One region of the Cytobacillus pseudoceanisediminis genome, then DNA from elsewhere that is predicted to be linked to it. Evidence: a T-box and tRNA genes for the amino acid it is inferred to sense, from the RefSeq annotation. Region 1 holds a T-box; the other regions hold tRNA genes.

Region 1 (3,249 bases):
CTGACCTTCCTAAGCATTGGATTTGCACAGACCCTCGTAGTGACAATAGGGAATATCTTAATTCTCGGAGTGGATGCAGCTGAACCAGTATGGTTTATCCTGTTTGGACTGATAAGCAGTTTAGTGTTTATATTAATTGTTTATACATTAGTATCTGTATTTGGCGATGTAGGAAAAGCCATGGCGATTGTCTTGCTGGTGCTTCAGATTGCAGGTGCTGGCGGAACCTATCCGACCGCCTTGCTTCCTGAATTTTTCCAAACCATCCACCCCTTCCTGCCCTTCTCTTATGCCATTGATTTAATGAGAGAAGCTGTTGGAGGCATTGTTTGGGAAAGAGTTTACAGAGACCTTCTGGTCCTGACGCTATTCGGTTTCATTGCACTATTAATTGGAACCTTCCTGAAAGAGCCATTAAGCAGAAAAACAAAAGCGCTAATGAAAAAATCAAAGGAATCGGGGTTGTTTCATTAGGATTTAAAAGTTTTATTAACCCTCTTGACCTTTTCCAAAATGTGTAATAAAATCAGTAAAAATATAAATATGAGCTATGATAAGGATACGAATCTTTCTTTGTTTTCTTTCCAGAGATCAGGGCCATTTGGCTGCAAGCCCTGAAGAAAAGGGAATGATTTACCGCCTTGGAGCTATTATGGGGAATTGATCTATACCAGAGTATCCATAATCGGGGAATCCGTTATCTTTTTGAGCATAAAGCAGTCTTTCGGCATGCTTTATGGAATTAGGGTGGAACCACGGCCGCACTCGTCCCTTTTGCTGGGATGAGTGCGGCTTTTTATTTTAATTAAAACTATATAATTAGCGTTGATAAGGACATGAATCATTCTTTATTTTCTTTCCAGAGATCAGGGTCACCGGCTGCAAGCCCTGAAGAAAAGGGAATGATTTACCGCCTTGGAGCTATTATGGGGAAATGATCTATATCAGAGTATCCATAATCGGGGAATCCGTTATCTTTTTGAGCATAAAGCAGTCTTTCGGCATGCTTTATGGAATTAGGGTGGAACCACGGCCGCACTCGTCCCTTTTGCTGGGATGAGTGCGGCTTTTTATTTTAATTAAAACTATATAATTAGCGTTGATAAGGACATGAATCATTCTTTATTTTCTTTCCAGAGATCAGGGTCACCGGCTGCAAGCCCTGAAGAAAAGGGAATGATTTACCGCCTTGGAGCTATTATGGGGAAATGATCTATATCAGAGTATCCATAATCGGGGAATCCGTTATCTTTTTGAGCATAAAACAGTCTTTCGATTGCTTTATGGAATTAGGGTGGCACCACGACCACACTCGTCCCTATGTTTGGGAGGAGTGTGGTCTTTTTTTATAACTAAAAATCAGGAGGAATTGAAATGGAAGCAGAAAAAATAAATCATAGAAAGTTAGGTCAAGAGCTGGAGCTTTTCACATCCATGGAGGAAGCCCCAGGAATGCCTTTTTCCTGCCAAATGGAATGGTGATGCGAAATGAACTTGAAAGTTATTGGAGACGAAAACACCAGCGGGCAGGCTATCAGGAAATTAAGACACCGATTATGATGAAACAGGAACTTTGGGAACAATCCGGCCATTGGAATCATTATCATGAAAATATGTATTTCTCAAATGTGGATGAGCAAAATTATGCGATAAAGCCCATGAACTGCCCGGGTGCGATATTGGTTTTCAATAGCAAACGGAGAAGCTACCGGGAATTGCCTCTCCGCTATGCGGAGCTGGGATTAGTCCACAGACACGAACTCTCGGGTTCTTTGAATGGACTGTTAAGAGTCCGGTCGTTCACTCAAGATGACGCCCATTTATTTGTGATGGCTGATCAGATTGAGGCCGAGATTGATAAAATACTTGTCCTAATTGATGAGTTCTACTCCCATTTCGGTTTTGACTATAAAGTTGAACTTTCAACACGCCCGGAGGAATACATGGGATCACAAGAAATGTGGGAACGTGCTGAAGGAGCTTTGGAATCTGTTTTGAAAAACAAAGGAGTAAACTATCAGATTAATCCTGGTGATGGGGCGTTTTACGGGCCGAAAATTGACTTTCATATATTGGATTCGCTCGGCAGAAGCTGGCAATGCGGTACTGTCCAGCTGGATTTTCAAATGCCGCAAAAGTTTAATTGTGCATATGTTGGTGAAGATAACAAACTTCACCTTCCCATTATGATTCACAGGGCAATTTTTGGTTCAGTTGAACGTTTCATGGCTATTCTAATTGAACATTTTGCAGGCGATTTCCCACTGTGGCTGTCACCCGTTCAAGCAAAGATCATTCCAATCTCTGACTCGCATGCTGAATATGCAGACTATGTGAAATCACAATTGGAAGAAGCAGGCATCCGTGCTGAAGCCGACTTTAGAACAGAGAAAATGGGACTCAAGATCAGGGAAGCCGCAAAACAGAAAGTTCCCTACATGCTGGTGATTGGTGATAAAGAAATGGAGCAGCAATCCCTGTCACTGAGAAAACGTAAAGAGGGAAATATCGGTGTGATGAGCATTGAGGAAGTAATTGAGCGGTTTATTAATGAAACAAACGGCGGCAGATAAATCTTTCAAGCTCAGAAGGAATTTATTCCTTTTGGGCTTTCCTCTTTACAAATAATCTATCTCTCCGAATTTTCTCCAGTTAACAATATCTTAATTTTCAAAATAATGTTATTATTTAAATGTAATAATTTTACACTTAGGGGAGGATTATTTTGAAAACCACTGCAATTGAGAAAGCCATTATTAATGAGACAACAATCAATTCACCACTCAATCTGGTATGGCTCGCTTGGACAATCTCTGATAGGGTATCTGAATGGTTTGCACCTGAAGCGAAAGTAGAAGCTAAGGAAGGCGGAGCTTATGAGCTTTATTTTATTCCCGGAAATAGTACGGGCATGAATACGAAGGGATGTAAAATTACTAAGCTTATTACTGAAAATGAGCTTGAGTTCACATGGAAAGGCCCAGACCAATTTGAGGATTTAATGAATAATGAGGATGAATTAACAACTGTTCATGTAAGTTTCCAGGCAATCCATGAAAATTCATCAAAGGTGATTGTTGAACATAGAGGATTTAAGAATCATGAAGATTGGATTGAAGCAATAAACTGGCATCAAATGGCCTGGTCAGGTGTACTGGACAGTTTAAAATCAGCTCTTGAAAAGGGCGAAGGAAACCTCTGCTGCCAGCCTTGAAAGCAAATACCTGCGGACACTCTTTTTAAAACCGC
Region 2 (3,249 bases), 450 kb from region 1:
TGCGGATCCAGCCCATCTAAATCCAGAGACAGATGAACACCATCTGTATTTCTTTCTTTTAAATATGTAATAGACTCCTCCATAACCTTTGTCATCCCAAGCCGGTCAATTTCGTGCATGGTGTATACTTTAATGCCTTTTTCCTTAATAAGCTCCCGCTCTCCTTCATCCAAAGATCTTGCCCCAATAATGACAATATTCTCTGGCTTAACCTTTGGAGCATATCCCCCTACATTGGTTAAAAGCGGGTGGCCAATTCCCAGGCTTACCGCAAGAGGCATGCCATGTATGTTCCCTGAAGGTGATGTTTCAGCTGTATTTAAATCCCCGTGGGCATCATACCAGATTACCCCAAGATTTTTGTAGTGCTTCGAAACACCGGCCAATGTTCCAATTGCGATGCTGTGATCCCCGCCCAGTACTAATGGAAAAGAACCACTTTCTATTGCTTTATCAACTTCTTCGCCCAGTTTTTCTGTTTTTTCAGCAATAAGGTCCAAGTTTCTAAGATTTGATTTTGGATCGATTTGAACTTCCGGACGGCCGATGGCAATATCGCCCTGGTCATGGATTTCTTCGAATAAACACTTTAATCGCTCATTCACACCGGCATATCGGATCGCACTTGGCCCCATGTCCACACCGCGTCTCATCTGGCCAAGATCCATTGGCATTCCAATTATCGATAATTTCTGTCTTTTCATAGTAAAGTCCTCCCTTTCCCTTCATACTCATATTTTAACCGCTTTCAAACACATGACTCAACTCGACAAAATCGTGTATATATATGCGGCTGCCGGAAAAAGAAGCTTCTAAAAATACCATAGTAACTTTCTAAGTTTTGCCACTTATTGTTTTGTGAAATAAAATAAAAAATCCCTAAACCATGCTGGTTTAAGGAATGTCGTATTATGTATGATGGTGGAGCCTAGCGGGATCGAACCGCTGACCTCCTGCGTGCAAAGCAGGCGCTCTCCCAGCTGAGCTAAGGCCCCATTTATTTGGAGCGGAAGACGGGATTCGAACCCGCGACCCCCACCTTGGCAAGGTGATGTTCTACCACTGAACTACTTCCGCAAACATATTTATATTCACAAGTAAGACCTTCAGGACTCGATTCCCAAGGTCTGTGTTTTTCTATAAAGTGAGCCATGAAGGACTCGAACCTTCGACCCTCTGATTAAAAGTCAGATGCTCTACCGACTGAGCTAATGGCTCGAAATATAATTCTGATGCCTAAACTTCATTTGCAGATGTGCTTCAAAGCCCTGCGGTCTTTGTCGCAGATTTTAAAAGCTTGCCATTCAGGATGTAACGCTTCGATGCTGCAATCTTTTAAAATCCTCTACCGACTGAGCTAATGGCTCAAAAATGGCTGGGCTAGCAGGATTCGAACCTGCGAGTGACGGAGTCAAAGTCCGGTGCCTTACCGCTTGGCTATAGCCCAATAATTACAAAATAAAAAGGACATTCATAGCTTGTCCAGTTTTTTGTGTTTTTATTAAAAATAAATGGTGGAGGGGGGCAGATTCGAACTGCCGAACCCGAAGGAGCGGATTTACAGTCCGCCGCGTTTAGCCACTTCGCTACCCCTCCATCTATAAAAAAGATGGTGCCGGCGAGAGGACTTGAACCCCCAACCTACTGATTACAAGTCAGTTGCTCTACCAATTGAGCTACACCGGCAAATATGGTGGAGGATGACGGGATCGAACCGCCGACCCTCTGCTTGTAAGGCAGATGCTCTCCCAGCTGAGCTAATCCTCCATTATGGTGACCCCTACGGGATTCGAACCCGTGTTACCGCCGTGAAAGGGCGGTGTCTTAACCGCTTGACCAAGGGGCCTAGTACTCTAGTTGTCTACATTAAAAGAGCTTCCAACCGGGCTCGAACCGGTGACCTCTTCCTTACCATGGAAGTGCTCTACCTGCTGAGCTATGGAAGCAACAGCTCATAATTCCCAAAAGGGCTTTATGGAAATGGCTCCGCAGGCAGGATTCGAACCTGCGACCGTTCGGTTAACAGCCGAATGCTCTACCACTGAGCTACTGCGGAAAAGTGGTATTTGTAAACAGCCCGGCAGCGTCCTACTCTCACAAGGGGACAGCCCCTAACTACCATCGGCGCTGAGAAGCTTAACTTCCGTGTTCGGTATGGGAACGGGTGTGACCTTCTCGCCATCGCCACCAGACTATTTTCAAAAGACAAGTATGATTATACTTTCTTTTAATGTTTTTTTCAAGAGGAAATTTCATTTTTTCGTTCCCTCAAAACTAGATAATGTATGAAGAAGCATTTGCCGAGTATTCACCAATGACTTGTCTAGCTTCGGCTCCTAACCTCTCGGCCGTTTCGATCCGTCCCTCCAAATCCCAAAACCAGGATTTGAATGGCCGGCTCTCCAACGTCTCTCAAAGTTGAACAGTCGCCTCCGCTTTTCGTTTTGGTTAAGTCCTCGATCGATTAGTATCAGTCAGCTCCACATGTCGCCACGCTTCCACCTCTGACCTATCAACCTGATCATCTTTCAGGGATCTTACTAGCTTGACGCTATGGGAAATCTCATCTCGAGGGGGCTTCATGCTTAGATGCTTTCAGCACTTATCCCTTCCGCACATAGCTACCCAGCGATGCCTTTGGCAAGACAACTGGTACACCAGCGGTGCGTCCATCCCGGTCCTCTCGTACTAAGGACAGCTCCTCTCAAATTTCCTGCGCCCACGACGGATAGGGACCGAACTGTCTCACGACGTTCTGAACCCAGCTCGCGTACCGCTTTAATGGGCGAACAGCCCAACCCTTGGGACCGACTACAGCCCCAGGATGCGATGAGCCGACATCGAGGTGCCAAACCTCCCCGTCGATGTGGACTCTTGGGGGAGATAAGCCTGTTATCCCCGGGGTAGCTTTTATCCGTTGAGCGATGGCCCTTCCATGCGGAACCACCGGATCACTAAGCCCGACTTTCGTCCCTGCTCGACTTGTAGGTCTCGCAGTCAAGCTCCCTTGTGCCTTTACACTCTGCGAATGATTTCCAACCATTCTGAGGGAACCTTTGGGCGCCTCCGTTACTTTTTAGGAGGCGACCGCCCCAGTCAAACTGCCCACCTGACACTGTCTCCCGCCCCGATAAGGGGCGCGGGTTAGAATTTCAATACAGCCAGGGTAGTATCCCACCGACGCCTCCACCGAAGCTGGCGCTCCGGCTTCTCAGGCTCCTACCTATCCTGTACAAGCTGTACCAAAAT
Region 3 (3,249 bases), 1.5 Mb from region 1:
CCTACGGGATTCGAACCCGTGTTACCGCCGTGAAAGGGCGGTGTCTTAACCGCTTGACCAAGGGGCCAATATGGCGGAGAAGGAGGGATTTGAACCCTCGCGCCGGTTACCCGACCTACACCCTTAGCAGGGGCGCCTCTTCAGCCACTTGAGTACTTCCCCATATATGGCTCCGCAGGTAGGATTCGAACCTACGACCGTTCGGTTAACAGCCGAATGCTCTACCACTGAGCTACTGCGGAACAATAATATAAAATGGTGGGCCTAAATGGACTCGAACCATCGACCTCACGCTTATCAGGCGTGCGCTCTAACCAGCTGAGCTATAGGCCCATTTTGGAGCGGGTGAAGGGAATCGAACCCTCATCATCAGCTTGGAAGGCTGAGGTTTTACCACTAAACTACACCCGCATAAGGTTCTAAAATGGTGGCTCAGGACGGAATCGAACCGCCGACACAAGGATTTTCAGTCCTTTGCTCTACCGACTGAGCTACTGAGCCACATATTATTTATTTTTTGTAAAAATGGCGGTCCGGACGGGACTCGAACCCGCGACCTCCTGCGTGACAGGCAGGCATTCTAACCAACTGAACTACCGGACCAGATTGCGGGGGCAGGATTTGAACCTGCGACCTTCGGGTTATGAGCCCGACGAGCTACCGGACTGCTCCACCCCGCGATAATATTATTAAATATATGGAGGAGGAAAGGGGATTCGAACCCCTGCGCGGTTTGACCCGCCTGTCGGTTTTCAAGACCGATCCCTTCAGCCGGACTTGGGTATTCCTCCGTATAAATGAAAATGGTGGACCTTGTAGGACTCGAACCTACGACCGGACGGTTATGAGCCGTCTGCTCTAACCAGCTGAGCTAAAGGTCCAGCATCGATGAATTAAATGGTAGCGGCGGAGGGGATCGAACCCCCGACCTCACGGGTATGAACCGTACGCTCTAGCCAGCTGAGCTACACCGCCGAAGTGTTAAAATATGGTGGAGCCTAGCGGGATCGAACCGCTGACCTCCTGCGTGCAAAGCAGGCGCTCTCCCAGCTGAGCTAAGGCCCCAATAATAAATGGTCGGGAAGACAGGATTCGAACCTGCGACCCCTTGGTCCCAAACCAAGTGCTCTACCAAGCTGAGCTACTCCCCGTATATAATGGCGCGCCCGAGAGGAGTCGAACCCCTAACCTTTTGATCCGTAGTCAAACGCTCTATCCAATTGAGCTACGGGCGCAATGTTAAATTCTACTGGTGCCGAGGACCGGAATCGAACCGGTACGGTAGTCACCTACCGCAGGATTTTAAGTCCTGTGCGTCTGCCAGTTCCGCCACCCCGGCAATAAATGGAGCGGAAGACGGGATTCGAACCCGCGACCCCCACCTTGGCAAGGTGATGTTCTACCACTGAACTACTTCCGCATAAAGAATGGTGCGGGTGAAGGGAGTCGAACCCCCACGCCTTGCGGCGCCAGATCCTAAGTCTGGTGCGTCTGCCAATTCCGCCACACCCGCAATATGAAATTAAAATGGTGAGCCATGAAGGACTCGAACCTTCGACCCTCTGATTAAAAGTCAGATGCTCTACCGACTGAGCTAATGGCTCGTTGAAATGGTGCCGGCGAGAGGACTTGAACCCCCAACCTACTGATTACAAGTCAGTTGCTCTACCAATTGAGCTACACCGGCAGCTTGTACATTTAAATTAATGGTGGAGGATGACGGGATCGAACCGCCGACCCTCTGCTTGTAAGGCAGATGCTCTCCCAGCTGAGCTAATCCTCCATTATTATCGCCCGGCAGCGTCCTACTCTCACAAGGGGACAGCCCCTAACTACCATCGGCGCTGAGAAGCTTAACTTCCGTGTTCGGTATGGGAACGGGTGTGACCTTCTCGCTATCGCCACCAGACTATTTTCCAAAGACAAGTTTTATTATACCGTCTTTTTAGGATTTTTCAAGAGAAAATTTCATATTTTTCATTCTCTCAAAACTAGATAATGTATGAAGAAGCATTTGCCGAGTAATAACCATATAACTTGGTTAAGTCCTCGATCGATTAGTATCAGTCAGCTCCACATGTCGCCACGCTTCCACCTCTGACCTATCAACCTGATCATCTTTCAGGGATCTTACTAGCTTGACGCTATGGGAAATCTCATCTCGAGGGGGCTTCATGCTTAGATGCTTTCAGCACTTATCCCTTCCGCACATAGCTACCCAGCGATGCCTTTGGCAAGACAACTGGTACACCAGCGGTGCGTCCATCCCGGTCCTCTCGTACTAAGGACAGCTCCTCTCAAATTTCCTGCGCCCACGACGGATAGGGACCGAACTGTCTCACGACGTTCTGAACCCAGCTCGCGTACCGCTTTAATGGGCGAACAGCCCAACCCTTGGGACCGACTACAGCCCCAGGATGCGATGAGCCGACATCGAGGTGCCAAACCTCCCCGTCGATGTGGACTCTTGGGGGAGATAAGCCTGTTATCCCCGGGGTAGCTTTTATCCGTTGAGCGATGGCCCTTCCATGCGGAACCACCGGATCACTAAGCCCGACTTTCGTCCCTGCTCGACTTGTAGGTCTCGCAGTCAAGCTCCCTTGTGCCTTTACACTCTGCGAATGATTTCCAACCATTCTGAGGGAACCTTTGGGCGCCTCCGTTACTTTTTAGGAGGCGACCGCCCCAGTCAAACTGCCCACCTGACACTGTCTCCCGCCCCGATAAGGGGCGCGGGTTAGAATTTCAATACAGCCAGGGTAGTATCCCACCGACGCCTCCACCGAAGCTGGCGCTCCGGCTTCTCAGGCTCCTACCTATCCTGTACAAGCTGTACCAAAATTCAATATCAGGCTACAGTAAAGCTCCACGGGGTCTTTCCGTCCTGTCGCGGGTAACCTGCATCTTCACAGGTACTATAATTTCACCGAGTCTCTCGTTGAGACAGTGCCCAGATCGTTACGCCTTTCGTGCGGGTCGGAACTTACCCGACAAGGAATTTCGCTACCTTAGGACCGTTATAGTTACGGCCGCCGTTTACTGGGGCTTCGATTCAAAGCTTCGCTTGCGCTAACCTCTCCTCTTAACCTTCCAGCACCGGGCAGGCGTCAGCCCCTATACTTCGCCTTGCGGCTTCGCAGAGACCTGTGTTTTTGCTAAACAGTCGCCTGGGCCTATTCACTGCGGCTCATCAGGGCTATTCACCCTAATGAGCACCCCTTCTCCCGAAGTTACGGGGTCATTTTGCCG

The links. The T-box of region 1 lies ahead of thrS (threonine--tRNA ligase). A T-box ahead of a tRNA ligase gene usually reads a tRNA of that ligase, here a tRNA-Thr.
Region 2: it encodes a tRNA-Thr, which carries the amino acid that the T-box ahead of thrS (threonine--tRNA ligase) is inferred to sense. The anticodon was not compared.
Region 3: it encodes a tRNA-Thr, which carries the amino acid that the T-box ahead of thrS (threonine--tRNA ligase) is inferred to sense. The anticodon was not compared.

The regions. Positions count from the first base shown of each region.
Region 1 is NZ_CP097349.1:3,526,494-3,529,742, forward strand. Features, by position in the region: gene M5V91_RS18975 (YhgE/Pip domain-containing protein) at 1-474, shown strand, start outside; T-box leader at 542-776, shown strand; T-box leader at 817-1,050, shown strand; T-box leader at 1,091-1,323, shown strand; partial or broken gene thrS (threonine--tRNA ligase) at 1,375-2,573, shown strand; gene M5V91_RS18985 (SRPBCC family protein) at 2,726-3,214, shown strand.
Region 2 is NZ_CP097349.1:3,972,766-3,976,014, forward strand. Features, by position in the region: gene rocF (arginase) at 1-704, opposite strand, end outside; tRNA gene M5V91_RS21425 (tRNA-Ala) at 920-995, opposite strand; tRNA gene M5V91_RS21430 (tRNA-Gly) at 1,003-1,077, opposite strand; tRNA gene M5V91_RS21435 (tRNA-Lys) at 1,146-1,218, opposite strand; tRNA gene M5V91_RS21440 (tRNA-Gln) at 1,373-1,447, opposite strand; tRNA gene M5V91_RS21445 (tRNA-Tyr) at 1,513-1,596, opposite strand; tRNA gene M5V91_RS21450 (tRNA-Thr) at 1,611-1,686, opposite strand; tRNA gene M5V91_RS21455 (tRNA-Val) at 1,692-1,767, opposite strand; tRNA gene M5V91_RS21460 (tRNA-Glu) at 1,772-1,846, opposite strand; tRNA gene M5V91_RS21465 (tRNA-Thr) at 1,874-1,946, opposite strand; tRNA gene M5V91_RS21470 (tRNA-Asn) at 1,982-2,056, opposite strand; rRNA gene rrf (5S ribosomal RNA) at 2,076-2,192, opposite strand; rRNA gene M5V91_RS21480 (23S ribosomal RNA) at 2,445-3,249, opposite strand, start outside.
Region 3 is NZ_CP097349.1:4,983,492-4,986,740, reverse strand. Features, by position in the region: tRNA gene M5V91_RS26670 (tRNA-Glu) at 1-67, opposite strand, end outside; tRNA gene M5V91_RS26665 (tRNA-Ser) at 72-162, opposite strand; tRNA gene M5V91_RS26660 (tRNA-Asn) at 168-242, opposite strand; tRNA gene M5V91_RS26655 (tRNA-Ile) at 257-333, opposite strand; tRNA gene M5V91_RS26650 (tRNA-Gly) at 338-411, opposite strand; tRNA gene M5V91_RS26645 (tRNA-Phe) at 426-501, opposite strand; tRNA gene M5V91_RS26640 (tRNA-Asp) at 527-603, opposite strand; tRNA gene M5V91_RS26635 (tRNA-Met) at 607-680, opposite strand; tRNA gene M5V91_RS26630 (tRNA-Ser) at 699-791, opposite strand; tRNA gene M5V91_RS26625 (tRNA-Ile) at 805-881, opposite strand; tRNA gene M5V91_RS26620 (tRNA-Met) at 899-975, opposite strand; tRNA gene M5V91_RS26615 (tRNA-Ala) at 990-1,065, opposite strand; tRNA gene M5V91_RS26610 (tRNA-Pro) at 1,075-1,151, opposite strand; tRNA gene M5V91_RS26605 (tRNA-Arg) at 1,159-1,235, opposite strand; tRNA gene M5V91_RS26600 (tRNA-Leu) at 1,251-1,339, opposite strand; tRNA gene M5V91_RS26595 (tRNA-Gly) at 1,346-1,420, opposite strand; tRNA gene M5V91_RS26590 (tRNA-Leu) at 1,429-1,513, opposite strand; tRNA gene M5V91_RS26585 (tRNA-Lys) at 1,529-1,604, opposite strand; tRNA gene M5V91_RS26580 (tRNA-Thr) at 1,612-1,687, opposite strand; tRNA gene M5V91_RS26575 (tRNA-Val) at 1,708-1,783, opposite strand; rRNA gene rrf (5S ribosomal RNA) at 1,793-1,909, opposite strand; rRNA gene M5V91_RS26565 (23S ribosomal RNA) at 2,038-3,249, opposite strand, start outside.